DNA from 2 places in the Variovorax boronicumulans genome. Region 1 is predicted to be linked to the other one. Evidence: predicted binding sites of a transcription regulator. Region 1 holds the regulator's gene; the other holds the start of a gene.
The links. Region 1 encodes NrdR, which represses ribonucleotide reductase genes. Its sites were predicted from a motif close to CACNANATNTNGTG; they were not measured.

Region 1 (6,969 bases):
CGAGGTCGGTGAGGTCGATGGCTGCGGCGGGCTTGACGGTTTCGTCGCGCCAGCCGACACGGCCGCCGTCGAGCGCGATCTTGTCGACCTGCACCTTGAGCTTGGGCTTCTCGGCGGCCGGATTGCCGCCCGGGGCGCTGGCGGCGGGCGCGGGCAGCGGCGCCGCCTTTTCGGCCGCGCCGGTCGCCGGGTCGGTGGCCATCAGGTTGAGCTGGCCGGCGGCGTCGCGCGCCACCACCAGCTGCGGCTTGGCCAGCGCGACCTCGCTCAGGTGGAACACCGACTCCAGCGGTCGCACGTCGGCCAGCGCCAGCTTGAGCGAGTCGAAGCCCAGCAGGTCGCGCCCGCGCGCGTCGCCCAGCTTGGCGCCATGGGCCTCGACCGTGCCCGTGATCTTCAGGCCGATGGTGTTGGTCTGCTGGAAATCGATCTTCAGGTCGGCATCCAGGCTGCCGGCCTGCAGCTTCACCGGCAGGCCGCCGGGGATGTAGCCCAGGTAGGGCACGAGGTCGAGCCCCTTGAACTGCACGTGGGCGTCGGTCTTGCGGCTTTGCGCGAACGGGGTCGTGAAGGCGGCCGAGTCGAACTGGCTGCCGTTGAGCGCGAAGGCCAGCTTGGGCTCGGTCTTGATCTCGCGCTTGGAGGCGAGGTTGCTCAGGAACGGGACGTTCAGCATGAAGCCGCGCAGCTCGTGCCGGCGCTTGACGGTCTGGTCGTCGAAGTCGACCGCGCCGTCCTTGATCGAGATGTTGTAGATCGCGAAGCGCGCGGGCTCGGCCTTCGGATCGGGCGGCGGGCCCGAGGCCAGCTTGGCCAGGATGTCGTCGATGTCGTACTTGCCGTCGGCCAGGTGCGTGAGCAGCACCGCGGGCGCCTCGACCGTCACCGCGTCGATCACGGGCGCCAGGCGGAACAGCGATTGCAATTCAGCGTCGGCATAGATGCGCTTGATGGCCACCTGCGGCTGCTTGCCGTCGGCGGTGGCGATGCGCAGGTCATTCAGTGCGAGCTCGAGCGTCCAGGGCTTGAAGTCGATCTTGCCGACGGTGACCTGCCGGCCCAGTTTCTCGCTCGCGATCTTCTGGAGCTGGCTCTTGGCGATCGGCGGCACCGCCAGCCACGCGATGACCCACAGGGCCAACAACACCAGCAACGCGACGACCCCACGCCGCACCCATTTGTTCTGTTTGATCGAAGCAGCATCCATCCGCAGAAGTGTGCCGCAAACAGATGCCAACAAAGTCTGCGGAAACGTGAATGCGTTCCCTTTTGGCGAGGCATTGCGATGCCCGCGCGCCCCTCGACAGGATCGGTAGGCCGAAAGTGTGAGCCCCACAAACAAGAAAGCCCGGTGAGTCGACGAAGTGTCTTGTCACCGGGCTTGATGGCGGGCTCAAAACCCATGCCATCGATTCGCGCGACCGGAAGTAATGGTTCCCGCCGTGCTGGCAGCAAGAGATTGCCGCCGTGGAGTCCTCCATCGTTCGAGTCCTTGACTTGCACCTCGGACTGCCTGACTTCGGAAAAACGCCTGAAACCTCAGGCCCGTCCAGATTAGGCGTCTCACCCTTCCTTTGCAAATCCCTTTTTCCAAGGGATTTCCCGTAGGCCCGCCCCCCTTGGAAGCCCCTCGGACGGAGGGATTCTTCAAGCACTTATTAACATATGAAACCAAATCCTTATGCTTGACCGTGTATTTAGCCACGATAGAATCCCGCCTGCCCTTGCTGCCGGACGCAGCAGGGCCTCCCTGAATCCGCTGCCGAATTCCACCGGCGTGATCAGGCCGCCGCGCTCCCTACCCCACACCCCCTCCATGCGCGGAGCCTGATTCGTACATACCAATCCAAGCGCCGCTGCCTTCATCCACCGCCCTTTCAGGCGCTGCATGCCAGGTGCCGCACAGAAAGGAAAAAAGCGATGAGCAAGGCGTTTGATGCCACAGCCCGCGGGCTACGGACCTTCGTGTCCGATGTGGCAGACGGCTTTTTTGAAATCACCCACAACGGGTTTGCGCTGGTCGGCCTGGCCATCGTGTTCGCGGCCCTCGCCCTCGTGGCGCGTCCCGACCTGCGCAAGACCGGCGAGGAACAACTGATGGGCTGGCTGCAGTCGCGCAAGCCCGCGCCCGAACCCACCGACCTGGAGCCGACCGCCATCGAGCGCACTACGGCCGCAAGCCCTGACGAGCTGCCCAAGCAGCAGGCGGCGGTGGCCTACTGGCTCAGCAAGAAGTACCGCGTCGCGGCCGAGCCGCTGAGCGTACTGGTTTCCGAGGCCTACCAGATCGGCAAGCGCACCAAGCTCGACCCGACGCTGATCCTGGCCATCATGGCCATCGAGTCCAGCTTCAACCCGTTCGCGCAAAGCCACGTCGGCGCCCAGGGCCTGATGCAGGTCATGACCCGCGTGCACGGCGACAAGTACGAAAGCGCGGGCGGCACGCTCACCGCCTTCGACCCCGTGACCAACATGCGCGTCGGCGTGAAGGTGCTGCAGGAATGCATCGCCCGCGCCGGCTCGCTCGAAGGCGGCCTGCGCTACTACGTGGGCGCCGCCAACCTCGACGACGACGGCGGCTATGCCGCCAAGGTGCTGGCCGAACACGAGCGCCTGCGCCAGGTCGCCGCCGGCCGTGCGCCGTCGACGATGGTCGTGCCGCCGCCGACCACGGCGCGCGCACAGCCGATCCCGGTCGTGGCGCCGGCCAAGCCCGCGGGTGAAGAGCCCGCCACCGGCAGCGAGCCGGCCAAGGTCGCCCTGCTCTCCGCAGTTTCCTGAGGCCTTGCCGGCCCTCCCGGCCTGGATGCGTGCAGGCCTGCGCTACACTCGGCCTGTACGCGACTGGCGATAGGCGCAGCACCCTGAAAAAGGTGCCACGCGCTGACGTGGAATACCACTGGGAAGCGTGCCGCCTGACCACAACAGGCGTTCAGCCGTTCGCCTGGGCAGCCCTTGTTTGGTTGAACAAGGACCTCGTCTTCAAAGGACTGCCATGTACCAACGCAATATCCTGGTCGAACAGACCGATCCCGAAATCTGGGCCGCCATTCAAGCCGAAAACGCGCGCCAGGAACATCACATCGAGCTGATCGCCAGCGAGAACTACGCCTCGCCGGCCGTCATGGCCGCCCAGGGCTCGCAGCTCACTAATAAATACGCCGAAGGCTACCCAGGCAAGCGCTACTACGGCGGCTGCGAGCATGTCGACGTGGCCGAGCAACTGGCCATCGATCGCGTCAAGCAGATCTTCGGCGCCGACGCCGCGAACGTGCAGCCGCATTGCGGCGCCTCGGCCAACGAAGCCGTGATGCTCGCCTTCCTGAAGCCCGGCGACACCATCATGGGCATGAGCCTGGCCGAAGGCGGCCACCTGACCCACGGCATGCCTCTCAACATGAGCGGCAAGTGGTTCAACGTGGTGAGCTACGGCCTGGACGCCAATGAAGCCATCGACTACGACGCAATGGAACGCAAGGCGCATGAGCACATGCCCAAGCTGATCATCGCGGGCGCCTCGGCCTACTCGCTGCACATCGACTTCGAACGCTTCGCCAAGGTCGCCAAGGACGTCGGCGCGATCTTCATGGTCGACATCGCCCACTACGCCGGCCTCGTGGCCGCGGGCGTGTACCCCAACCCGGTGCCGCACGCCGACATCGTGACCTCGACCACGCACAAGAGCCTGCGCGGCCCGCGCGGCGGCATCATCCTGATGAAGTCGCAGCACGAGAAGGCGATCAACAGCGCCATCTTCCCCGGCCTGCAAGGCGGCCCGCTGATGCACGTGATCGCCGCCAAGGCCGTCGCGTTCAAGGAAGCCCTGACGCCCGAGTTCAAGGCCTACCAGCAACAGGTGGTCAAGAACGCCCAGATCGTGGCCGACACCCTCACCGCGCGCGGCCTGCGCATCGTGAGCGGACGCACCGAAAGCCACGTCATGCTGGTCGACCTGCGTTCCAAGGGCATCACCGGCAAGGAAGCCGAAGCCGTGCTGGGCGCCGCCCACATGACGATCAACAAGAACGCGATCCCCAACGACCCGGAAAAGCCGATGGTCACCAGCGGCGTGCGCATCGGCACCCCCGCCATGACCACGCGCGGCTTCAAGGACGAAGAGGCCCGCATCACGGCGAACCTGGTGGCCGACGTGCTCGAGAACCCGCGCGACGCGGCGAACATCGACGCGGTGCGCGCCAAGGTCCACGCCTTGACGAGCCGCTTCCCTGTCTACCGTTGATTTCGTAAATAGAAGAAGAGAAGCACTGGCCGCATGAAATGCCCTTTTTGCGGTCATCTCGAAACGCAGGTCGTCGAGACCCGCGTTTCGGAAGACGCCGACTTCGTCCGCAGGCGCCGCCAGTGCAGCGCCTGCGACAAGCGCTTCACCACGTATGAGCGCCCAGACGTCAATTTCCCCGTCGTGGTCAAGAAGGACGGCAGCCGCGCCGACTTCGACTCGACCAAGGTCCGCGCCTCGATGATGCTGGCGCTGCGCAAGCGCCCCGTGAGCATCGAGCAAATCGACAACGCCCTGCTGCGCATCGAACAGAAACTCCTGGCCAGCGGCCTGCGCGAAATCGATTCGACGAAAGTCGGCGAGCTCGTGATGCGCGAACTCAAGAAACTCGACAAGGTCGCCTACGTGCGCTTTGCCTCGGTGTACCGCAGCTTCGAGGACGTGGACGAGTTCCGGCAGCTGCTGCGCGACATCTGACCCCCGAGAAGGCGTGAACGAACCCGGCATGTCCTCTTCCCAACACGACGCCTCCCACATCGCGACCGCTCTGCGGCTCGCCGCCTCCGCGATCCGCCTGACCGACCCGAACCCGCGCGTCGGCTGCGTGCTGTGCGACGCCGACGGCCACGTGATCGGCCAGGGCCACACGCAACAGGCCGGCGGCCCGCATGCCGAAGTGATGGCGCTGCGCGACGCGCAGGCCCAAGGCCATTCGACTGCGGGCGCCACCGCCTACGTCACGCTCGAACCCTGCTCGCACCACGGCCGCACCGGCCCCTGCTGCGACGCACTGATCGCCGCCGGCGTGCGCCGCGTCGTGGCCTCGCTCGCCGACCCGAACCCGCTCGTGGCGGGACAAGGCTTCGAGCGCCTGCGTGCGGCGGGCGTCGAGGTCGAAGTCGGGCCGGGCGCCGACGAATCCCGCGAACTCAACATCGGCTTCTTCAGCCGCATGATCCGCAAGCAGCCTTGGGTTCGAATGAAGATCGCCGCCTCGATCGACGGCCGCACCGGCCTGCACAACGGCGTGAGCCAGTGGATCACCGGCGAGGCCGCGCGCGCCGACGGCCACGCCTGGCGGGCCCGCACCGGCGCCGTGCTGACCGGCGTCGGCACGCTGCTCGAAGACAACCCGCGGCTGGACGTGCGCCTGGTCGAAACGCCGCGCCAGCCCCACCTCGTGGTGGTCGACAGCCACCTCCAGACCTCGCCCGACGCTCACATTTTCATAGCTGGCCGCGCCGTCTGGATCTATGCGGCCAGCCGGCACAACGAAGAAAAGGCGGCCGCGCTCGAAGCCCGCGGCGCCACCATCACCTGCCTGCCCAACCTGCACGGCAAGGTCGACCTGCCCGCGATGCTCCAGGACCTCGCGGCACGCGGCGTCAACGAGCTGCATGTCGAATCGGGCCACAAGCTCAACGGCTCGCTGCTGCGCGAAGGCTGCGTGGACGAACTGCTGGTGTACCTGGCGCCCAAGCTGATCGGCAGCGGGCTCGACATCGCCAGCCACCTGCATGCCGAAGGCCCGCTCACGTCGCTCGCAGGCGCGCTGCCGCTCGAATTCAAGTCGGTGGACATGCTGGGGCCCGACCTGCGCATCGTCGCGCGCGTCGCCGGCCGCGACCGCTTCTGAGCCGCCGCGCACGCGGCGCGGCACATTCGCAGCCGCAAACCGGCCCTTCGGGCCGAAGACCCCTCGATGTCTGCGAAAATGTGGAAATGTTCACCGGAATCATCACCGGCGTGGGGCGCATCGCCGCCATCCACGACCTCGGCACCTCCTCCTCCTACGGCAAGCGACTCAGCATCGAGGTGCCCGACGGCTACCTCGACGACGTCGGGCTCGGCGACAGCATCGCGCTCAACGGCGCCTGCATGACGGTCACCACGCTCGCACCTGAACGCGGGCAATTCACCATCGACATTTCCGCGGAGTCCCTCGACAAGACGGCCGGCCTGACCGACGAAGGCAGCCGCATCAACCTCGAGAAGGCCCTGCGCGCGAGCGACCGCCTCGGCGGCCACATCGTCTCGGGCCACGTGGACGGCATCGGCCACGTGAGCTTCTTCGCGCCGGTCGGCGAAAGCTGGGAGCTGCGCGTGGTCGCACCGCCCGCGCTGGCGCGCTTCCTGGCCTACAAGGGCTCGATCACCATCAACGGCGTGAGCCTCACGGTCAACAGCGTGGCTGACATCGAAGGCGGCGCCGAGATCAGCATCAACCTGATCCCGCACACCGTGGAAAACACCTCCCTCGGCGGCCTGAAGGCCGGCTCGAAGGTCAACCTCGAAATCGACACCGTGGCGCGCTACGTGGAGCGCATGCTTCAGGCCGGCATGCTCACCCCCTCTCCTACGTCTCCCAAGGACACTTCGAAATGAACGCCTCCGTCACGCCGATCGGCGCCCCGCGCGCCGACCGTGCACCCGCACCGATCTCCCCGGTCGAAGACATCGTGGCCGAGCTGGCCGCCGGCCGCATGGTCATCCTCGTGGACGAGGAAGACCGCGAGAACGAAGGCGACATCGTCATCGCCGCCGACCACATCACCGCCGAATCCATCAACTTCATGGCCCGCCACGCGCGCGGCCTGATCTGCCTCACGCTCTCGCGCGAGATGTGCGAGCGGTTGCAGCTGCCGCCGATGGTCCAGCGCAACGGTGCCAAGCATTCCACCGCCTTCACCGTCTCCATCGAGGCGGCCGAAGGCGTGACCACCGGCATC
Region 2 (6,969 bases), on a different contig from region 1:
GGCTGATCACGCGGGCCGAAAAGCAGATTCGCCTGGCCAGCGCCGATGCACAGGCCGGCGTACCGCTGCTCACATTGGAACGGCTCACCTTCCGTTTCGTCACGGCGGGCTTCGTGCTGCTGTCGGCCACGCTGCTGGCCGGCCTGCTGTTCAGCGAGCAGCTCTACGGCGCCGCCGGCCGCGCCTGGAAGTGGGACCACAAGACCATCTTCTCGGTGCTCGCCTGGCTCAGCTTCGCGGTGCTGCTGACCGGCCGCGCACGCTTCGGCTGGCGCGGACGCACCGCGCGGCGCGTGCTCTACGCGGGCGCGGCGCTGCTGCTGCTGGCCTACGTGGGCTCGCGCTTCGTGCTCGAAGTCGTGCTGACGCGCCTGCCCGCATGAAGTACCTGCTCGTCCTCGCGGTGGTGTGGGTCGCGATATGGCTCTGGCGCAAGAACCGGCGCGAAGAGATGCGCGACGCGCAGCAAGAACGCGCCAAGAAGGCGCAACAGCGCACGCCGGCCGTCGGCCCGCCGCAGGCGATGGTGCGCTGCGCCCACTGCGGGCTGCACCTGCCTGCGGCCGACGCACTCCCCGGGCCGGACGGCGCGGTGTTCTGCAGCGCCGCGCACCGCCAAGCCGGCACCTCCGCATGAGTTCGTTGCGCCGGTCGCGCGGCGAGCCGGCCACCGACTGGGACGTGCTCGACCTGGGCGCCGGCGACAGCACGGCCCTGCTGCGGCTGTGGCGCGGCTTCATGGCGGCGCGCTGCTTCGTGGCGGTGGTGCTGGTGCTGCTGCAGGGCGTGGCCTTCGCCATCGGGCAGGCCGTGCAGCCGCTGCCGATCGTGCTCTCGGGCGGCTACCTCGTGCTGGCCTGGCTGGAGATGCGCTACGCGCACTTCGAGCCGCCGATCCGCGGCTTCTCCACCCTCTGGCTGCTGACCATCGGGGTCGACCTGGGCATCTTCAGCGCCTTGCAGGTGCTGCAGGGCGGCAGCGTCAACTACACGCCGCTGTTCGCGCTGCCCGTGCTGATGAGCGCGGTGCTCGGCACGCTGCTCGTGGGCCTGGGCACCACGGCCACCGTGACGCTGCTGCTGCTGGCCGACGCCGGCTGGCACTGGCTGCAGCAACCCGGCGATCCGTCGGCGCGCTTCGTGCAGGCCGCCCTCACCGGCACCGGCCTGTTCGTGGTGGCGCTGCTCGCGCACGAACTCGCGCGCCGGCTGGCACGCGAAGAAGCGGTGGCGCAGCGCAGCCGCAGCCACGCGCAGATGCAGGCGCAGGTCAACGACCTGGTGATCGAAACCCTGAGCGAAGGCGTGCTGGTGATCGACACCGACGGCCTGGTGCACGCGGCCAACCCGGCGGCCGACGCGATCCTCGGCCAGGGCCTGGCGCAGCTGCCGCTGCCGTTCCCGCTGCACACCCAGCCGGCCTGGCATGCGCTGGCCGCGCTGGCGCGCCAGACCTTCGCGCGGCGCGCCCCGCAGACCGAAGAGATCCCGGTGGCGCAGGCCCGCGGCGCGGCGCGCGAGGTGCGCGTGCGCACCCGGCTCACGCCCACCGACGACCGCCGCGCCGACAGCCTGTGCGTGATGTTCCTGCAGGACCTGCGCGAGCTCGAGGCCCGCATCCGCACCGAAAAGCTCGCCGCGATGGGCCGCATGTCGGCCGCGGTGGCGCATGAAATACGCAACCCGCTGGCCGCCATCGCACAGGCCAGCGCGCTGCTCAGCGAAGACCTGACCGACCCGGCGCACCGCAAGCTGACCGACATGGTGCAGCACAACGCGCAGCGCCTGGCGCGCATCGTGGACGATGTGCTCGACGTCTCGCGCGCGCGCCAGCAGCGCGTGCTGTCGCTGGGCGAACAGCTGGTGCTCGACCCGGCCGCGCAGATCCTGGCCGAGGAATGGATACGCCAGACCCAGCGCAAGGGCGTGCGCGTGGCGCTCGAGGCGCCGGGCAGCGAGGTGCGCTTCGAGGCCGAGCACCTGCGCCGCCTGCTGGTGAACCTGCTGGACAACGCGGCCCGCTACGCCAGCCAGCGCGAGGGCGCGATCCAGGTCATCACCACCTTGCAGCGCGCCGGCGTGCAGCGCGCCGCGTTGCTGGTGTGGAGCGACGGTGCGCCGCTGGAACCGGCGGTGCAGCGCCACCTGTTCGAACCCTTCTTCTCGTCCGAGAGCCGCTCCAGCGGCCTGGGCCTGTTCCTGTGCCGCGAGCTGTGCCGGCGCCACGGCGCCACCATCGGCTACGAACGGCGCGCGCTGGTGCCGGGCGGCCCCGAGGGCAACGAATTCTTCGTCAGCTTCGCACCGAGCGAAAACCGGCTGACACAATAGCGGCCGTGAGCTCCCTCCCGTCTTCCGCCGCCGCCCCGCGCCCCGCGCAGATCCTCGTCATCGACGACGAGCCCGACCTGCGCACGCTCTACGAACTCACGCTGCTGCGCGAAGGCTACCGGGTGGAAGCCGCGGGCAGCGTGTCCGAAGCCTGGCAGCACCTGGAAGCCGGCCGCTTCGACGCCGTGATCACCGACATGCGGCTGCCCGACGGCGAAGGCATGGAGATCATCCACCGCATCCAGAAAGACCAGCGCAGCGAGCGCTGCGTGGTCATGACCGCCTACGGCTCCGCCGAGAACGCGGTCGAAGCGCTGAAGGCCGGCGCCTTCGACTACCTCACGAAGCCGGTCGACCTGAAGCAGTTCCGCGCCGTGGTGGCGTCGGCGGTGCAGGCCAACCGCGCCGCGGTGGTCGTGCCGCAGAAGGCGCCGCCGCAGGCCGCCGGCCAGGGCGGCGAACGCCCCGACGCACTGGCCGTGACGCGCAGCGGCGCGACCGCGCTCGACCGGCTGGTCGGCGACTCCGACCCGATGCGCCTCGTGAAGTCGCGCATCGCCAAGGTGGCGCGCGGCATGGCGCCGGTGCTGGTGCGCGGCGAATCGGGCACCGGCAAGGAGCTGGTCGCGCGCGCCGTGCACGGCTGCAGCCAGCGCAGCGAAGGCCCCTTCGTCGCGGTGAACTGCGGCGCGATCCCCGAGAACCTGCTCGAGGCCGAGTTCTTCGGCGCCAAGAAGGGCTCGTACACCGGCTCCTCGCAGGACCGCGACGGCTACTTCCAGGCGGCGCGCGACGGCACGCTGTTCCTGGACGAAATCGGCGACCTGCCGCTGGCCATGCAGTCGAAGCTGCTGCGCGCCATCCAGGAGCGCAGCGTGCGCGCCATCGGCTCGACGCAGGAAGACGCGGTCGACGTGCGCATCGTGAGCGCCACCCATAAAGATTTGCACGCCGAGGTGCTGGCCGGCCGCTTCCGGCAGGACCTGTTCTACCGGCTCAACGTGATCGAGATCGCCGTGCCCGCGCTGCGCGAGCGCCGCGAAGACCTGCCTGCGCTGTGCACCGCGCTGCTCGCGCGCATCGCGCAGGACGGCGGCCTGCCCGTGCCGCGCCTGTCCGACGCGCTGCTGCAGCGCCTGGCCCAGCACCCACTCGACGGCAACGTGCGCGAGCTCGAGAACCTGCTGCACCGCGCCGTGGCGCTGAACGACGGCGACGAGCTGCACATCGACCTGATGGGTGCGATGACGCCGATGCCGGCCACGCCGCGCAGCGAATCCGCTGAAGCGCCAGCCGCCGTTGCGGTGGCTGCGCCCCCCGCGCCGGCGGTCGAGCCCAAGCCCGCGCCGCCGCCGCTGCCCTCCGACCTGCAAGCCTGGCTCGACCAGCAGGAGCGCGAGATCCTCGTGCGCGCGCTGCACGAAAGCGGCTTCAACCGCACGGCCGCCGCCGCGCGGCTGGGCATGAGCCTGCGCCAGATCCGCTACCGCATCGCGCGCCTGGGCATCTCCACGCCCAACGGCGACGACGGCACCACCGCGCATGCCGACGACTGACGACCTCGCCACGACACCGGCCAGCGACGATGGACTCTGGCGCGCCGGCTGGTACCGCTTCGCCAAGGCCCTGCCCTCGCCCAACTTCGGACCGCGCCCCGTCGGCGCGCAGACCGACCTGATCGTGCTGCACTCCATCAGCCTGCCGCCGGGCGAATACGGCGGCGACGCCGTGCAGCAGCTCTTCACCAACCGGCTCGACTGGGACGCGCACCCGTACTTCCAGTCGATCCGCGGGCTCGAGGTGTCCTCGCATTTCTATGTGCGGCGCAATGGCGAGCTCTGGCAGTTCGTGAGCTGCGACGACCGCGCCTGGCACGCCGGCGTGTCGTCGTGGCGCGGGCGCGGCAACTGCAACGACGACTCCGTCGGTATCGAGCTCGAAGGCCTCGAGGGCGAGCGCTTCGAGGAGGCGCAGTACGAAACGCTGGCCAGCCTCTGCGCCGCGCTCGCGCAGCACTACGCCATCGCCCACATCGCCGGCCACGAGCACATCGCGCCCGGCCGCAAGCAGGACCCCGGCGCCGGTTTCGACTGGCGCCTGCTGCGCGAACAGCTCGGCTGGAATCCACAGATGTTTCCCGAGCAGGTGGTCGCGCGCTAATTTTTTCAATCGCTCCGTGGCCCGCGATGCGCCGCTCTCGCAGCGCAGCAATCTCGCAAGCGCAGGCACGCGACGTAGCAACCATGCGGCCTGCAGGCCCAAATCGCCTTGCAAGCCGCGCCCCATGCGGGTTGCGCCACCATGGGCCAGTATTCACGCGGCATCGCTGGCGATGCGCTGAGTGCGGCGCAATTCCTGTCAGGGTTGCATCCATAGGAAAACACTACCTGTAGTGGCTTGTAGGGCACAGACACCCTAGATATAGTGTCTTCCCGTTCGGCAACAACGCCGACGCAAGGCCCGCGAGGCCTTGCCAACCAACAAGAATTGCACAACCGAGAGGAAGCGAATGCAAACTGCACTGAACACCCCGTCGACCCCCCGCGCCGTCCCCGCGACGCCGCAGCAGCAACAAGACACTGCGGGCTCGCCCACCGGTCAGAACCTCGCGCACTACCAGATCATCCGCCGCAACGGCGCCGTCGTTCCCTTCGAGCCGAACAAGATCGCCATCGCCATGATGAAGGCCTTCCTGGCGGTGCACGGCACCCAGGGCGCGGCTTCCGCCAGCGTGCGCGAGACCGTCGACACGCTGACGCAAGGCGTGATCCGCGCCATGGTCCGCTCGCGTCCGGGCGGCGGCACCTTCCACATCGAAGACGTGCAGGACCAGGTCGAGCTCGGCCTGATGCGCGGCGGCCACCATGAAATCGCGCGCGCCTACGTGCTGTACCGCGAACGCCGTACCCAGGAACGCTCCAAGCAGGGCGAGCAGGACGTGCCCGCCGCACCGGCGCTGCACGTGCTCGACAACGGCGAGCGCGTGGCACTCGACCTGAACGAGCTCAAGGGCCTGATCGAATCGGCCTGCCAGGGCCTGGGCGACAGCATCACCGCCGCCCCCATCGTCGCCGAGACGATGCGCAACCTGTACGACGGCGTGCCGCTGGACGAGGTCTACAAGGCCTCCATCCTGGCCGCCCGCACGCTGATCGAGAAGGACCCCGACTACACCTTCGCCACCGCGCGCCTGCTGCTGCACACGATCTTCAAGGAGATCATCGGCCGCGAAGTGATGCCGGCCGAGCGCGCCACCGCCTACGCCGACTACTTCCCGCAGTTCATCAAGAAGGGCGTCGAGAACGAGCTGCTCGACGAGAAGCTGCTGCAGTACGACCTGCCCCGCCTGGGCGCCGCCCTGAAGGCCGAGCGCGACAACCAGTTCGACTACCTGGGCCTGCAGACCCTGTACGACCGCTACTTCCTGCACGTGCGCAAGACCCGCATCGAGCTGCCGCAGGCGTTCTTCATGCGCGTGGCCATGGGCCTGTCGCTGAACGAAATCGACCGCGAAGCCCGCGCCATCGAGTTCTACGAAGTGCTGTCGTCGTTCGACTTCATGTCGAGCACGCCCACCCTGTTCAACGCCGGCACGCTGCGTTCGCAGCTGTCCAGCTGCTACCTGACCACCGTGCCCGACGACCTGGACGGCATCTACGAGTCGATCAAGGAAAACGCGCTGCTGTCGAAGTTCGCCGGCGGCCTGGGCAACGACTGGACCCGCGTGCGCGCACTGGGCAGCCACATCAAGGGCACCAACGGCGAATCGCAAGGCGTGGTGCCGTTCCTGAAGGTGGTGAACGACACGGCCGTGGCCGTGAACCAGGGCGGCAAGCGCAAGGGCGCCGTCTGCACGTACCTGGAAACCTGGCACCTCGACATCGAGGAGTTCCTGGAGCTGCGCAAGAACACCGGCGACGACCGCCGCCGCACGCACGACATGAACACCGCCAACTGGATCCCCGACCTGTTCATGCGCCGCGTGATGGAAAAGGGCACCTGGACGCTGTTCTCGCCCTCCAACGTGCCTGACCTGCACGACCTGTTCGGCGCCGACTTCGAGAAGGCCTACGTCGCCTACGAAGAAAAGGCCGCCCGCGGCGAGATCAAGCCCGCGCGCACCCTCCAGGCCTCGGACCTGTGGCGCAAGATGCTCACGATGCTGTTCGAGACCGGCCATCCCTGGATCACGTTCAAGGACGCCTGCAACGTGCGCTCGCCGCAGCAGCACGCGGGTGTCGTGCACTCGTCGAACCTCTGCACCGAGATCACGCTGAACACCAGCGACACCGAGACGGCCGTCTGCAACCTGGGTTCGGTGAACCTGCTGCAGCATCTGAAGGACGGCAAGGTCGACCAGGAAAAGCTCAAGCGCACCATCTCGACCGCGATGCGCATGCTCGACAACGTGATCGACATCAACTACTACGCCGTGAAGAAGGCGCGCGACTCGAACCTGCGCCACCGTCCGGTCGGCCTGGGCCTGATGGGCTTCCAGGACGCGCTGTACGAACTGCGCATTCCCTACGCCTCGCAGGAAGCCGTGCAGTTCGCCGACGAGTCGATGGAAGCCATCTGCTACCACGCCTACTGGGCCTCGACCGAGCTGGCCAAGGAACGCGGCAAGTACTCCAGCTA

Region 2: a site for NrdR is predicted at 4,745-4,758, ahead of VHAB30_RS21355 (ribonucleoside-diphosphate reductase subunit alpha). Genes of this name have one in related genera too.

The regions. Positions count from the first base shown of each region.
Region 1 is NZ_BKDH01000001.1:2,655,558-2,662,526, forward strand. Features, by position in the region: gene VHAB30_RS12205 (DUF748 domain-containing protein) at 1-1,207, opposite strand, end outside; gene VHAB30_RS12210 (lytic transglycosylase domain-containing protein) at 1,921-2,781, shown strand; ZMP/ZTP riboswitch at 2,831-2,957, shown strand; gene glyA (serine hydroxymethyltransferase) at 2,996-4,240, shown strand; gene nrdR (transcriptional regulator NrdR) at 4,274-4,717, shown strand; gene ribD (bifunctional diaminohydroxyphosphoribosylaminopyrimidine deaminase/5-amino-6-(5-phosphoribosylamino)uracil reductase RibD) at 4,746-5,876, shown strand; gene VHAB30_RS12230 (riboflavin synthase) at 5,963-6,625, shown strand; gene ribBA (bifunctional 3,4-dihydroxy-2-butanone-4-phosphate synthase/GTP cyclohydrolase II) at 6,622-6,969, shown strand, end outside.
Region 2 is NZ_BKDH01000002.1:317,239-324,207, forward strand. Features, by position in the region: gene VHAB30_RS21330 (cytochrome C assembly family protein) at 1-383, shown strand, start outside; gene VHAB30_RS21335 (PP0621 family protein) at 380-637, shown strand; gene VHAB30_RS21340 (two-component system sensor histidine kinase NtrB) at 634-2,331, shown strand; gene VHAB30_RS21345 (sigma-54-dependent transcriptional regulator) at 2,337-3,887, shown strand; gene ampD (1,6-anhydro-N-acetylmuramyl-L-alanine amidase AmpD) at 3,874-4,491, shown strand; gene VHAB30_RS21355 (ribonucleoside-diphosphate reductase subunit alpha) at 4,841-6,969, shown strand, end outside.